Linked DNA regions of Butyrivibrio fibrisolvens. The protein of the gene in region 1 interacts with the protein of each later gene in a pairwise test. Links are inferred from orthologs where the notes say so. Each region holds a gene or a part of one and is shown on either strand. Other genes may lie near its edges. The genes, in order: nrdD and nrdG.

What was found.
Region 2: the proteins of nrdD (region 1) and nrdG interact in binary tests that used the Escherichia coli proteins (3 or more experiments, as listed by UniProt). The link is inferred for Butyrivibrio fibrisolvens from one-to-one orthologs.

The regions. Positions count from the first base shown.
Region 1 is NZ_CP065800.1:862,307-869,607, reverse strand. Bases 1,659-4,620 are described here. They hold nrdD (anaerobic ribonucleoside-triphosphate reductase), read right to left. Parts: upstream 4,272-4,620; coding sequence 2,046-4,271; downstream 1,659-2,045. Other genes in these bases: murI (glutamate racemase), read right to left, coding at 4,605-4,620. In the rest of the region: I7804_RS03515 (glycoside hydrolase family 88/105 protein), read right to left, coding at 1-654; nrdG (anaerobic ribonucleoside-triphosphate reductase activating protein), read right to left, coding at 1,111-1,641; more of murI, read right to left, coding at 4,621-5,456; I7804_RS03495 (SH3 domain-containing protein), read right to left, coding at 5,811-6,833; tRNA (guanosine(46)-N7)-methyltransferase TrmB, read right to left, coding at 7,022-7,301. UniProt on the Escherichia coli protein: Catalyzes the conversion of ribonucleotides into deoxyribonucleotides, which are required for DNA synthesis and repair. Can reduce each of the four common ribonucleoside triphosphates.
Region 2 is NZ_CP065800.1:3,827,061-3,834,353, forward strand. Bases 1,976-4,929 are described here. They hold nrdG (anaerobic ribonucleoside-triphosphate reductase activating protein), read right to left. Parts: upstream 3,726-4,929; coding sequence 3,225-3,725; downstream 1,976-3,224. Other genes in these bases: I7804_RS16060 (ribonucleoside triphosphate reductase), read right to left, coding at 1,976-3,153; I7804_RS16070 (divergent PAP2 family protein), read left to right, coding at 4,081-4,542; I7804_RS16075 (ArsR/SmtB family transcription factor), read right to left, coding at 4,545-4,862. Also shown: I7804_RS16055 (TrmH family RNA methyltransferase), read right to left, coding at 1-385; more of I7804_RS16060, read right to left, coding at 553-1,975; I7804_RS16080 (heavy metal translocating P-type ATPase), read right to left, coding at 4,944-6,830; I7804_RS16085 (cation transporter), read right to left, coding at 6,963-7,181. UniProt on the Escherichia coli protein: Activation of anaerobic ribonucleoside-triphosphate reductase under anaerobic conditions by generation of an organic free radical, using S-adenosylmethionine and reduced flavodoxin as cosubstrates to produce 5'-deoxy-adenosine.

The DNA.
Region 1 (7,301 bases):
ACGAAGCCAGAAATTTGGACTGCAGCCTGTATCCTTGTCTGCCCAGTACATCTGCCTGCTTTCATCGTATCCGTGATAATAAAGACCCGTTTTGGGATCCTTCATATGTTTTTCTACATTATGAAACTGCTTGAAGCTATCCTTGCAGCCTTCAATAGATCCGTATCTTCTCTCATACTCTATATAAAAAGGCTGAGCCATATATAATCCGTCAAGCCATACCTGATATGGATATATCTTCTTGTGCCAGAAGTTCCCTTCTTTGGTCCTTGGCATAGTCTCAAGCTGCGCTCTTACAGTATCCATAGCCTTTCTATACTTCTCTTTACCTGTAAGATCATATAATTTAAAAAGACATGTGGCACTATTGATATTATCAAGATTGTATTCTGCTACGTCATAAGTCTTGATAGATCCGTCTTCCTCTACAAACCATCCAAGGAAACGATCTGCAAAATCCAGATACTTCTTATCACCACTAATGTCATATAGATTAAGAAGACTTGTGATCATGCAGCCATCTATATAGTTCCATTTATTGGGCTTACCGCTTAATATCTTCTCAATATTCCACATAGGATGCTCTGCATCTGACTTGTCCATGAGCATATCCACGTATTCATTTAACATGCTGATCGTCTCAGTTCTATCCATAATCAGTCTCTCCCCGCTCGTTGTTAGTTGTTAGTTGATGACTTCCCATTTGCTTTGGGAAGTTCTATGTTGTCGTAGACAGCCTTAGCAGATATAATCCTCGATCTACCTTGTCTCTCGTCGTAGGGGCTACGCCCCTGGACACTCCTCGTCCGGATTACGCTCGAGGATTATATCTGCCAAGGCTGCCGGTTCACATTTGGCCTTCCCAAAGCAAATGGGAAGTCTGGCCACCCTGCGCTCTATTTAGAAAACATATATATATTATTTCGATTAGTCAACGTGCAAAAGTAACCGCTTACATTACGCAATTTTACGCGCATTCTCGTTCGCTTCTGTAAGCAGTTACTATCATACCATACATGCTCTTTTAATTGCACCATACATATTTACAATCTTATAGCTATGCTTTTATATATTCTGCCCTAACAGTAGCAATATCCTCAGCGCAGCAGTCTACTGATTATACTCCGACATTACTATCTGTCCTTCCTTGAGGGTGGCGGGTACATCTATAATCCTTTGATTACTTGAGCCTCTGAATCTAAGCATCATATCTTTTTTGGCAAGTACAAACTCCCCATCAACCAGAATATCTGTCATTGACAAGATTGCATCCGTATCAGCGCCGTGACACCTCTTATTGTCTGGATCCGTAAGCTCTTCCCAGACATAACCTGAATAGATCCACACAGTTGCTTTTGGAACTTCCTTCTTGATCCTTTCTATGAAAGGCCTTAGAACCTCCTGATTCCTGATCTCCATAGGTTCACCGCCAAGGATCGTGATACCGGATATATATGCAGGCTTCAAAGACTCTATGATGTCATCTTCTACATCCTTAGTGAATTTAAGCCCGTATTCAAAATCCCAGGTCATCTCATTGAAGCACCCTTTGCAGTGATGAGTACATCCTGACACAAAGAGTGATGTCCTGCATCCAATACCATTGGCAACATCATTTTTTATAATCTGTCCGTAGTTCATATTTTAACCTCATGTCGCGAGCAAAGCGAGTGACTAATGGTTCAAATTGATGGAGCTCGCGTCATCAATTTGGGTTTGAAAATGGAACATTTTCAAACTTAACCTCATGTCGCTAGCAAAGCGAGTGACTAATGTTTCAAATTGGCGAAGCTAAAGTCACCAATTTAGTTTTGAAAGTGGAACACTTTCAAACTTAACTTCACGCTGCGCGTAGTTTTATTATTAACGCACATGAGGCCGGATCATAAATCCGGCCTCATGCTCCCCATACCACTATTTCCATACCGAGTATACCGCAACTCGCTACGAGATAATAATCCTTTGACCTGTGAATATCATAACTTATTCACAGTTTTGGGTATTCGTTTTTTAAAAAGAGTTTTCAGATCTTTGCAAAGATCTTATTATACGTTAACTGTTTCTTCTGCCTCTTTTGTTTCAGGTACTAATGTTTCATTGGATACATGCAGAACTCTTTCCTTGATCTCCTGAGTACGCCCCTGATTCCAGTACTGAGTTCCGATGTAGCCGCAGGTACGTCTTGCAACATTCATCTTGTCCTGATTACGGTTGCCGCAGTTAGGGCACTCCCATACAAGCTTACCATCCTCGTCAGTGACGATCTGGATCTCTCCGGTATAACCGCAGCACTGACAGTAGTCTGACTTGGTATTAAGTTCTGCGTACATGATGTTCTCGTATATATACTGCATAATAGAAAGAACCGCATCGATGTTATCCATCATATTAGGAACTTCTACATAGCTGATAGCTCCACCGGGTGATAATGCCTGGAACTCTGACTCGAACTTGAGCTTAGAGAAGGCATCTATCTTCTCAGCTACATGTACGTGATAACTGTTGGTAATATAGTTCTTGTCTGTAACTCCGGGGATCATTCCAAATCTCTTCTGGAGGCACTTTGCAAACTTATAAGTTGTTGATTCAAGTGGTGTTCCATAAAGTGAGAATGAGATATTGGTCTCTTCTTTCCACTTAGCGCACTTATCATTGAGGAACTGCATAACCTTAAGTGCGAACTCCTTGCCATCTGCATCTGTATGAGATACACCCTTCATGAACTTGGTACATTCATATAGACCGGCATAGCCAAGGCTTATTGTTGAGTAGTTACCAAAAAGAAGCTTGTCTATTGTCTCGCCTTTTTTAAGTCTTGCAAGTGCGCCGAACTGCCAGAGGATAGGAGCTACATCACTTGGAGTTCCAAGGAGCCTTTTATGTCTGCACATAAGAGCTTCATAGCACAGCTGAGTTCTTTCTTCCATCAGCTTCCAGAACTTATCCTCATCCCGGCCTGAAGAGCAGGCTACATCAACAAGATTTAAAGTAACAACGCCCTGATTGAAACGTCCGTAATACTTGTGGGCGCCATTTACTCCAAGGCCCTCTGTATCAGGTGTAAGGAAAGATCTGCATCCCATGCAAGGATATACATCGCCGTTTTTGTACTCACGCATCTTCTTGGCGGATATATAATCAGGTACCATACGCTTAGCTGTGCACTTGGCTGCAAGCTGTGTGATGTGCCAGTATTTGGAATCAGGAGTTATATTATCTTCGTCAAGAACATATATAAGCTTAGGGAAAGCCGGAGTGATATAAACACCCTTCTCGTTCTTAACTCCCTGTATACGCTGTTTGAGCATCTCTTCGATAACTGCTGCAAGGTCGTCACGAAGCTGTCCTTCAGGAACCTCATCAAGATACATGAATACTGTGATGAATGGAGCCTGACCATTGGTTGTCATCAGAGTGATAACCTGATACTGGATCTCCTGAACACCGTCCTTGATCTCCTTACGAACACGCATCTCAGCGATCTCGTCAATCTTCTCGTCTGTAGCCTCGATACCGGCCTGCTCAAGTTCCATACGAACCTGCTTGCGGAATTTCTGACGGCTTACATCTACGAAGGGCACGAGATGTGAAAGTGTGATCGACTGTCCACCGTACTGGGAGCTTGCAATCTGGGCTATAGCCTGAGTTGCGATATTACATGCAGTTGAGAAGCTCTTTGGAGGCTCGATAAGAGTTTCAGAGATAACGGTACCATTCTGCAACATGTCTTCAAGATTGACCAGACAGCAGTTGTGCATGTGCTGTGCAAAATAATCTGAATCATGGAAATGGATGATACCCTCTTCATGAGCTTTGACTACTTCAGGAGGAAGAAGGAAACGCCTTGTGATATCGCGGCTTACTTCGCCTGCCATATAGTCACGCTGAACACTGTTAACAGTAGGATTCTTGTTTGAATTCTCCTGCTTAACCTCTTCGTTATTGCACTCGATAAGTGACATGATCTTATCATCAGTTGTATTGGACTTACGCATAAGAGCATGCTGATAACGATATGTTATGTATTTACGTGCAACATCATTGCTGCCGGCATCCATAAGTGCGTTCTCTACAAGATCCTGGATCTCTTCAACGTTAGCTGCACGTGTCAGATTATTGCACTTAGCTTCAACCTCTTTCTCAATGCGGATGATATCCTCATCAGAAAGACGCTTATCCTCAGTGACAGTGAGATTAGCCTTCTTAATAGCCGCAATTATCTTGCCACCATCAAATATAACCTCTTCGCCACTTCTTTTAATGATTTTCATGGAGCCCCTCCTAGTCCCTTTTTATTAATGCACAGCAAAAAAGACAAACCAGTCCCTATCACGGTTCCAAAACACCCGCCTGATCACTTCATGCTGATATAATCACTTAGACCATAGATCTAAGATTTTATTTATTTGGAAAAATAAATTGTACTTGAAAAATTTTGGAAAATATATAAGTAAAACTATCGTGAATTGATACTTAATTACTATATATTGTGTTTACACATAAATGTTAATACAAAATGTGGGCATTTTCAAGTGGTTAGAGAAACTTTATTCCGTGTAATATTGCACAAAATTAAGACGATTGATGTATAAAAAGCATCTGCCTTACAGGTCTCTTACCGCTTCCAGCCTATTATGCATGCGAAGTACATGATTTAGTAGATTTTTTTCAGTTATCGGATTACCGGACACAAAATATTGTGTTTCTATATCATGAAGCATACTATCCGTATCTGAAAATGAAACTCTGGCTGCCTCTCTGGCATTATATTCAAGGCCGCATACATCAGCCAGATGTCTTATAGTACCGACATTACCATCTATAAGATGGATATCGTCACCAAAAACCTTCTTGTAAGAAGGCTTGAAATAATTGAAATGTGTGCACCCAAGTACAAGAGCCTGATATTTGGACAAGTCAAAAGAAGCAAACTGTTCGTGGATATACTCGTCTACTTCAGGACCTTCAAACTGCTCATTTTCTGCAAATGTTACAAGGTGCGGCATAGCCAGAAGATCTACTCTGTGATCCTCATCAACTCTCTCAAGAAGATGTGAAAGCTTCTTCTCCCTGATAGTCACAGGAGTAGCGATAACAAGAATACGCTTTTTGGAAGAAGTCTCCTCCACTGCAGGTTTTACAGCAGGTTCCATACCAAGAATAGGAAGAGAAAACTCTCTTCTAAGATCCTCTACAGCTACTGCAGTTGCAGTATTACAAGCTATTACAATAGCATCTGCTCCCTTATCTATAAGGAATCTTGTGATGTGCCTTGTATAATCTTTGATCTGGTCCGAAGTCTTAAGACCATAAGGAACATGATCAAGATCTGCATAAAAAAGATATTCAGTTGCGCCAAGTCTATGGTATGCCTCGTGTAATACTGAAAGGCCTCCAAAACCCGAATCAAATATTCCTATCTTCATACGATCACTCTTCTTTGCCTGCGAAATCATGCTTGAAATGTCACAAATGCTTGTATTTAAAGCCTTCTGGCATAGAAATAGAGGCAGTAACTGCTGCCTCCGTTTCTGTCCTCATTAATAATATTCTATTCCACAATCAGTGACAATGTATAAAAGTGCTGAAATGTTATTCTGATTAATCCTGACCAAAAAGCGCTCCAAAAGCCGCGCATATGGGCATATTCCAAAATACACCAGAAAACGGTTTTGCGTTAAGATTAATTTATTATTGTAGATTTGACTATTCTGTCCTTTTTCTTTGTGTATCTTACTGTGTAATATTTTTCTGACATTATTAAAAAAATTCCCACTTGTACATACTGATATCCAAGCACAAATCTTTAGTTACTTAATCTCTGACAGATAATCCTTGGAACAGAAGTAGTACTGGCCCTGATAATAAACCTTGGCCCAGCCATTCTCTTCACCTACAAGCGTAAGCTCTGTTCCCGCCTGTACTGACATAGCCTTGTTGGTATCAGTCTTCTCTGGAGATGTTCTAAGGTTAAGACCATTGGTAGTATATACGGTTGTTCCGGATACAGTCTCCTGTGTATTAGTTTCAGACTGACCCTGAGACTCCTCTGCTACTGTATTATCACCTGTATATGCAAATTCATCTCCGGCTTCCTTCTCATTTGCAGGGTCATTGACTTTATTAAATATGAACATGATAGCAATCACGATTATAAGAATAGCAGTAAAACCTGCAAGGATTTTGGTGATAACAGCCATCTTGTCCTGGCCGCCTTCCATATCCTCTTCGTATTCTTCATAATCAGCGCGGTCCTGATACATCTGATCTTCATATCCCTGGTCATAGCCTTGCTGACTGACTTGATATCCATCGTTGTAGTCTTGATCACCTTCGTAGTATCCGCCGTTATCATAGCCATCTTCATAACTACCCTGATAATCTTCATAGTATTCATCCTGATAGTTATCATCATAACTTTCATCATAATTATCAGAAGGTCTGCCTGAATATCCGGTTCCGTTATATCCTGACTGGCCACCATTTTGATAACCGTTTGGATAAGAAAATCTTTGATCCTGACTGTAAGAACCCTGATTAATAGCCTGTTTTCTTTGATACTGGGCATTCCTTTGGTTGTTAACTTCACGCCTTACTTCATTGACAGCTCTATTTCTAAGGATGGTCTCCTGATGAGCCTTTATATATTCCTGTTTCTCTTCAGATGTCAGGAAATTCATAGGATCCTCAATCTGAATATCGTCGGGATTCATTTCATCAGGTCTAACATAGGGTGTTCTTAGTGGTGCGGTCTTTGATGGCACACCTGCCTTATTATCAATACCGGCTTCATCTTTTTTAAAATCATTAATGTTGAGAATCTTCTCTGCCATAATCGTCCTCTTGTTCCTCTCCCAATATAGCTTCTACCCAAACCAACATCAGACACCCCTATACCTGATATCGGCCTTATATATAACTCCCGGTGCTGACTTGCTCATATATGATCAAATGCAAATAAGACAGTACACCAGCGACATGTCATATAAAAAAATAGAATAAACACTTTTTAATTATTTCCTTACCTGCTTACAACATATTTGCAGATAGGATTACCCATCGATGAAAACTTCTCTTCATATTCTGTCATAACGTTCCCTTCGTTCATAACAGGATCGTTATGAAGATCATGTGTTACCTGATCAAGATGCCATCCTGCAGGCTCTACTTCTTCAAGTGCAAATGCAAAAAGATCTGTGTTGTCAGTTTTGAATTCTACAACTCCGTCTTTTTTCAAAATCTCATCATATCTGTGAAGGAATTCTCTTGAAGGAAGACGCCTCTTAGCATGTCTGTCCTTG
Region 2 (7,293 bases), 3.0 Mb from region 1 along the record:
CCTCTGGCATAGAAGGCCTTTTCATAACTGATAGTATCCCGCCTGTTAGATTATATCCTGTTATAGCTGATAGTTTGTCATGCTCTACGGCATATACAGATACATTGCTATCACCGGATGAAAGACCCTCATTATAAGAAGTAATGCGCTCTATAAGCTCCATATATTCCGGATGGCTTAACTTCTCTTCTTCCACAAGGATAGACTCCGGTACGCATGGAAAGCTAAACGCCCTGTCTATGACTTTCAAACTCTCCGCAATAAAAACTCCGCCATCAGGTTCATAATAATGGCGAAGCTGCGACTCATTAAGATCCTTATATACCGACAATCTGTCGTCATCAAAATCTTTAATATATTCTATCTGCACCTTAAACCTCTTCATCTTGTCAAAAAACTTCCACACTTTCGCAAAGTCTTCGAGTATACTGCACCATTTATTCTAACACAGAAATACCCCTGATATATTCCTTTGTATATAATCATCAAGGAACAATCAGGGGTATGCATTTTCTAACCTCTTATCGTAAGCGGGAAGTTTGGCTTTACCAATTAATACCCAACCTTCTCAGCTACGTCAATTGTCTTTATGAATCGCATTATCTCGTTAAAGTCAGTAATGACCTTTTCAGAAGTTCCATAATCTACGAACATGGCAGGTGCTGACATGATTCCGTATTTGAGTGCCATATCTCTTCCTTCATCAAAGGAAGCATCGATGATAGAATACTCTACCATTCTTTGATCCAAAGCTTCCTTGGCCATGCGGCATCTGGGACAGTCCTTGGTTGTCAGAAGAGTTATCTGATCATCTGTGACCATGATCCCCGGTTCATCGCTATGTTCTTCGATAACTTCAAGAACAGGTTCCTTCGAAACTGAGCTGTCTCCTGACAAGAAAGATGCCAGGTTTTCTCTTGCAACTTTGGCCTGCTCGAATTCCTTCTCGATAGCATTCTGAGTCGCATCATTATTTGCATCAACATGATTCAGGATCTCAGATGCACTCTTACTTACAATACGGCTCATATTGTAGGTCTTCCTGTCTTCAAATTCTTGAGCCTTACCGGCATTCCAGTTACTTACAGGACGATAATATCCCGTGATCCTTGAATAAGTCTCAGCCTTGCCTCCGCATACAGGGCAGATACTGGTCTCTCCATTAATATATCCGTGATCTTCACAGATTGAGTATGTAGGAGAAAGTGTAAAGTATGGAAGTCTGTAGTTCTCAGCGATAGTCCTTACAGACTTAGCTGCCTGCTTCCAGTCAGGGAGTCTCTCCCCAAGGAATGCGTGGAATACTGTTCCGCTTGTATACTTGCACTGAAGGTCATCTTCTTTGTCCAGAGCATCGAATATATCATCAACTGCTCCAACAGGAAGATGTGATGAATTTGTATAGTAAGGAGTTTCGCCGCTTCTGCCTGCTGTAATGATGTCAGGGAAGTTCCTTCTATCCATGCGGGCAAGTGTATAGCAAGTTGACTCTGCAGGAGTTGCCTCAAGGTTGAAAAGGCACCCGTACTGTTCCTGATAATCAGAGAGCTTATTTCTCATAAAATCAAGAACTTTTCCGGCCCATTCAAGCGCCCTGTCGGATGTAAGATCTTCGCCTATCCATCCTGCATTAAGGCACGCTTCGTTCATTCCTACAAGTCCTATTGTCGAGAAGTGGTTCTTGAATCCTGCCTTAAGATATACCTTGGTATAAGGATATGCTCCCTTATTAAGGTACTGTGTCACTACTCTTCTCTTGATATCAAGGCTTCTTGCCGCAATGTTCATTGCATATTCAAGTTCTTTGAAGAAATCTTCCTCAGTTGCAGATATATATGCTATATGCGGAAGATTTATAGTTACTACACCTATCGATCCTGTGTTTTCTCCGGCTCCGAAATTACCGCCATTTTGTTTTCTAAGTTCTCTAAGATCAAGGCGTAGTCTGCAGCACATAGATCTGACATCTGATGGCTTCATATCGGAATTAATATAATTGGAAAAATATGGTGTTCCATACTTGGCAGCCATTTCGAACAAGAGTCTGTTGTTCTCTGTATCAGACCAGTCGAAATCCCTGGTAATTGAATATGTGGGAATAGGATACTGGAAGCCTCTTCCGTTGGCATCACCCTTAATCATAACTTCAAGGAATGCCTTATTGATCATATCCATCTCACGCTTGCAATCGCCATAGGTGAATTCCTGCTCCTTGCCGCCTACTATAGCCTTCTGCGGAGCCATATCTTCCGGAACAGTCCAGTCCAGAGTTATATTGGAAAAAGGACACTGGCTTCCCCATCTGCTTGATACGTTGGCGCCAAAGACAAATGACTGCATGCACTGCTTGACTTCTGCATAGGACAGATCATCAGCCTTAACAAAAGGTGCAAGATATGTATCAAAAGAAGATACAGCCTGAGCACCGGCCCATTCATTCTGCATAATTCCAAGGAAATTCACAAGCTGCATAACTGCAGTAGATAAGTGTGAAGCCGGGCTTGATGCAATCTTGTTAGGAACGCCGCCAAGACCGTTAAGCAGAAGATCCTTAAGTGACCATCCTGCGCAGTATCCTGCTGCCATACCCATATCATGGATATATATCTCACCATTGCCGCCATCAATCTGGCACAGAGATCTTATCTCAGGATCATATATATTCTCCCACCACATCTTGGTGATAGCTTCTGACTCTGCAAGGATAGCCGCACCCATGGTGCCACCTGCTGTAGAAGCGTTCTGGTTCTTTATGATATCCATAGCCTGACAAGGATCAGCATCTGTCATATCATCAGCACTACCAAGTGAACCATCTACCATACCTACAGCAAAATTCTTAACCTCTTTGGTTATACCTCTTATAACCTTGTGAGTCTGTCTGTAAAGGATAAAAGATCTTGCAGCAGTATAATAGCCGCCCCTCATAAGAGCTGCTTCTGCCGCATCCTGAGCCTGTTCGACAGATACACACAGGTTCTTGTCAGCACTGTTGACATAAAGATCTACTACAGCCGCACCTGTGAGCGTCTTGAGATCCTTATCAGAATAGTCGGCCTTGACTGAATCCAGTGCCTTCTGCATGGCTGAGGTGATCTTGGCCTCATCAAATTTCACCTGTGTACCGTCACGTTTTACGATAGTGTTGATCATTGTAAACCCCCTTATAAATTTAAACAGTCCAAAAGGCAGAAACGGCCCCTATAAGATGTAAGCCAGCTCTATCAGTCAGTCTGCCTCCAATCACACACATATTCTTTTGCTATACTTTCTTTCGTATCGATAAGCCTTTGGTTGGTACTTCCTCTGTACAGACACTCTTCGGATTTAAGATCAATTTCAAACCTTCCGTCCACAAGAACATCTGTCTCTCCAAGAAGCTCTACTGCCCCTTCGGGAGCCTTTCCTTCCATGATCTCTTCGTAGGTATATCCTGTATAGCACCATACAGAAAGTCCCATATCATGGCAGGCTTTAGCAACATACGCCGCGCTTTGTGCCTGCATAAAAGGATCTCCTCCGGATAGTGTAACTCCGTCAAGATGTTTTGTATTTCTGATCATCTCTATTAGCTCATCAGGTTCTATGGATTCGCCACCGTCCGGGTCCCAGGTGTCCATGTTCTGGCAACCCTTGCAGTGATGAATACACCCCTGAAAAAAGACTACAAAACGTATACCTGGTCCATTGACCAGTGAATGTTTGATCGTTCCGGCTATTCTCATTGTTGTTATTATCAGTGAAAAAATATATAAACGAAATAAAATGAATTAATATCCAATATCCCCACAGAAATTATACCACTATATATTGTGTTTACAAAAGATATTTTTTCCACAAAATGTGGTTTGCTAGATTTTACGCCACTTTGTGAAGTGAAATATTTATTTTAGGGTATACTTATTAGATTCTTTTAAACACTTTTCACAAATATGCGGAAATTCGTTTTGGGTACTTGATTTTTTCTGTGTTATTATATGACGTGAGGATTATGATCGTAATCTGATCTTCAGCAGGTATCAAAAATACCTTATATACCTGCATACAAAATATAGGGATAGTATTTCGGGGGAATATACAATGATTTCATTTCTTACAGATCTTTTTACCAACAAAGTTTTCGTATCAGCCGGTTCAGGATGGTTCGTAGCTCAGCTTGTCAAAGTAATAATTGATTCTATACGTGACGGTTTTAGTGTTAAGCGCCTTGTAGGCGGTGGCGGCATGCCAAGCACACATTCATCTCTCGTTACAGGACTTTTTATTTCTACAGGTATCGTATACGGCGTTTCTTCTTTTGAATTTGTTATCGCATTCTTCTTTGCAATGGTCGTAATGTACGATGCAATGGGCGTTCGCCTTACAACAGGAAAAGAGGCCTATATCCTCAACAAGCTCAGAGAACGAGATCTTGCTGAAAATAAAGAACCTCTTTACGATAAAAATCTTGATGAAAAGATGGGACATACATTCCCTGAGATAGTTGCCGGAGTCATAACCGGTACTATATGTGCTTTAGTAGTATGTCTGGTCATCCTTTAATATCATTCATTAATATGATCCCAGCCCTGTGAGATTATAGTGCTGACATGCTCGTCCGCAAGGCTGTAGATTATATTTCTTCCATCACGCTTTGCTCCCACTAGTCCTGCCTGTCTAAGGAGCTTAAGTTGATGAGATATGGCTGACTGTGTCATGCCAAGATCATCAGCAAGGTCATTAACGTAGCAAGCGCCTTCTGAAAGTCTGAACATGATGCGAAGTCTTGTAACATCTCCGTATGCCTTGAACAGATCTGCAAGATCTAAAAGCTTTTCATCATCTGCATTTATGTTCTGTGGTATTTTGAAATGTTCTGCCATAATAATTCTCCATTTTCTGATCTATAACACTATCGATGTAGACTGTACCATCTATAGTCACACCATATCCATTATCTCTTTTTACAACTTCTTTACAAAGAGAGCTCTGATAGCATTTATAACTGCGATAATGAGTACGCCTACATCAGCGAATACCGCAAGCCACATATTTGCAATACCAACTGCTCCAAGGATAAGGCATATTACCTTAACACCAATCGCAAATACTATGTTTTCATAAACGATACTCATACACTTACGCGATATTTTTATTGCTTTTGCTATAAGTCTTGGATCATCGTTCATAAGAACTACATCTGCAGCTTCTATAGCCGCATCTGAACCAAGAGCTCCCATGGCGATTCCTATATCTGCTCTTGAAAGTACAGGTGCATCATTGATTCCGTCACCAACGAAAGCAACTTTGCCATCTTTACCATTTTCATTAATGATTCTTTCGATCTCAGATACCTTATCTCCTGGAAGAAGTTCACTTCTGACTTCGTCAAGTTTAAGGCTTTCCGCAACTTCCGTAGCAACAGCTTTGGCATCGCCGCTAAGCATGATAGTCTTTTTGATGCCGCTTCCCTTAAGAGACCTTATCGCATCGCCTGACTCTGATTTTATCACATCAGAGATCAAAATGTGACCTGCATATTTATCATCAATTGCAACATGCACTATTGTGCCGGTATGATGACATGGTATAAAGTCGATTCCAAGCTCTTTCATGAGCTTTTCGTTACCTGCCGCAACCTTCTTGCCATCAACTATTCCCGTTACGCCCTTACCGCTTATCTCCTTAATATCAGAAACAAGCTTTCTGTCAATATCCTTACCAAATGCCTTCTGAAGGCTCTTACTGATAGGATGTGAAGAAGCACTCTCAACATGTGCTGCAAAATACAAAAGCTCCTCGTCCTGAAGCTTTGAATGATGAATTCCGTTAACTTCAAATACGCCCTTTGTAAGAGTTCCTGTTTTATCAAAAACAACAGTTCTAACCTTTGACAGCATCTCCATATAGTTGGAGCCCTTTATAAGTACGCCTTCTCTGCTTGATCCGCCAAGTCCGGCAAAAAAGCTAAGAGGTATACTAACAACAAGAGCACAAGGACAGCTGATTACAAGGAAGGTAAGCGCCCTGTAGATCCACTCAGGCCACATAGGATCAAGTCCCATGAAAAGCATCCTTACAAGTGGGGGAAGGATTGCAAGCACAAGAGCACTGTATACAACTACAGGAGTATAAACTCTTGCGAACTTAGTAATGAACTGTTCTGACTTAGACTTTCTTGAACTTGCATTCTCAACAAGATCAAGAATCTTGGAAGCAGTAGATTCATCAAACTCTTTAGTAGTTCTAATGCGAAGGATACCAGACATATTGATGCAGCCGCTAAGCACCTCATCGCCCTCTTCTACATCAGTAGGAATGCTCTCACCCGTAAGAGCACTTGTATTAAGAGTAGATCTACCTGATTCTACGATTCCATCGATCGGAATCTTCTCGCCAGGCTCCACAACTATAACAGTTCCAGCTTCTACCTCATCAGGATCAACCTTTTCAAGGCTTCCATCCTCATTTTCTATATTAGCGTAGTCAGGTCTTATATCCATCAGCTCTGAGATATTGCGCCTTGACTTACCTACAGCCACGCTCTGGAACCACTCTCCTATCTGGTAAAAAAGCATAACCGCAATCGCCTCAGTATATTCGCCCTTACCCATGATAGCTACGACTATAGCTCCTATGGTTGCAACAGCCATAAGGAAGCATTCATCAAAAGGCTGGCGGTTTAAAATACCCTTCCATGCCTTCAAAAGGACATCATATCCAATGATAAAATATGGAATCAGGTAAAAAACAAACAGCGCAATGCCTTCGAGCGGAATGAATATTCCGGCTATCATAAGTATTGCTGATATTATGATCCTGATTAGTGTCTTTTTCTGTTTCTTGTTCATAAGCATTCCTTCTTAATAGCCTTTAAAGTATATATTCATTTAAACGGCTACTCTTAATCGAACATCTCCTTTTCTACCCAAAAGAGATATCCTAATATCTAAAATTCCCTAACATTCAATAAATTACAAGACTTAGAATGTAATATCACAGTCATCCTCTACCTTTTTGCAGTTCTTAAGTACTTCAGGCATTACAACTGCAGGATCAGCGCCCTCTTCGAACTCAACCTTCATCTTAAGAGCCATAAAGTTAACTACGCAGTCCTTTACACCCTCTGTCTTCTTGGTAGCATCTTCCATCTTAGCTGCACAGTTAGCACAATCAACATCAATAGCGTAAGTTTTCTTCATATTATTCCTCTTTCCGGCACCATGGCCTTGATTTATTTTTAATTAAATGAGCATTTGTTCATATGTTGTATTCAATATACACCCAACCATACCTTTTTGCAAGGCTTTTTTA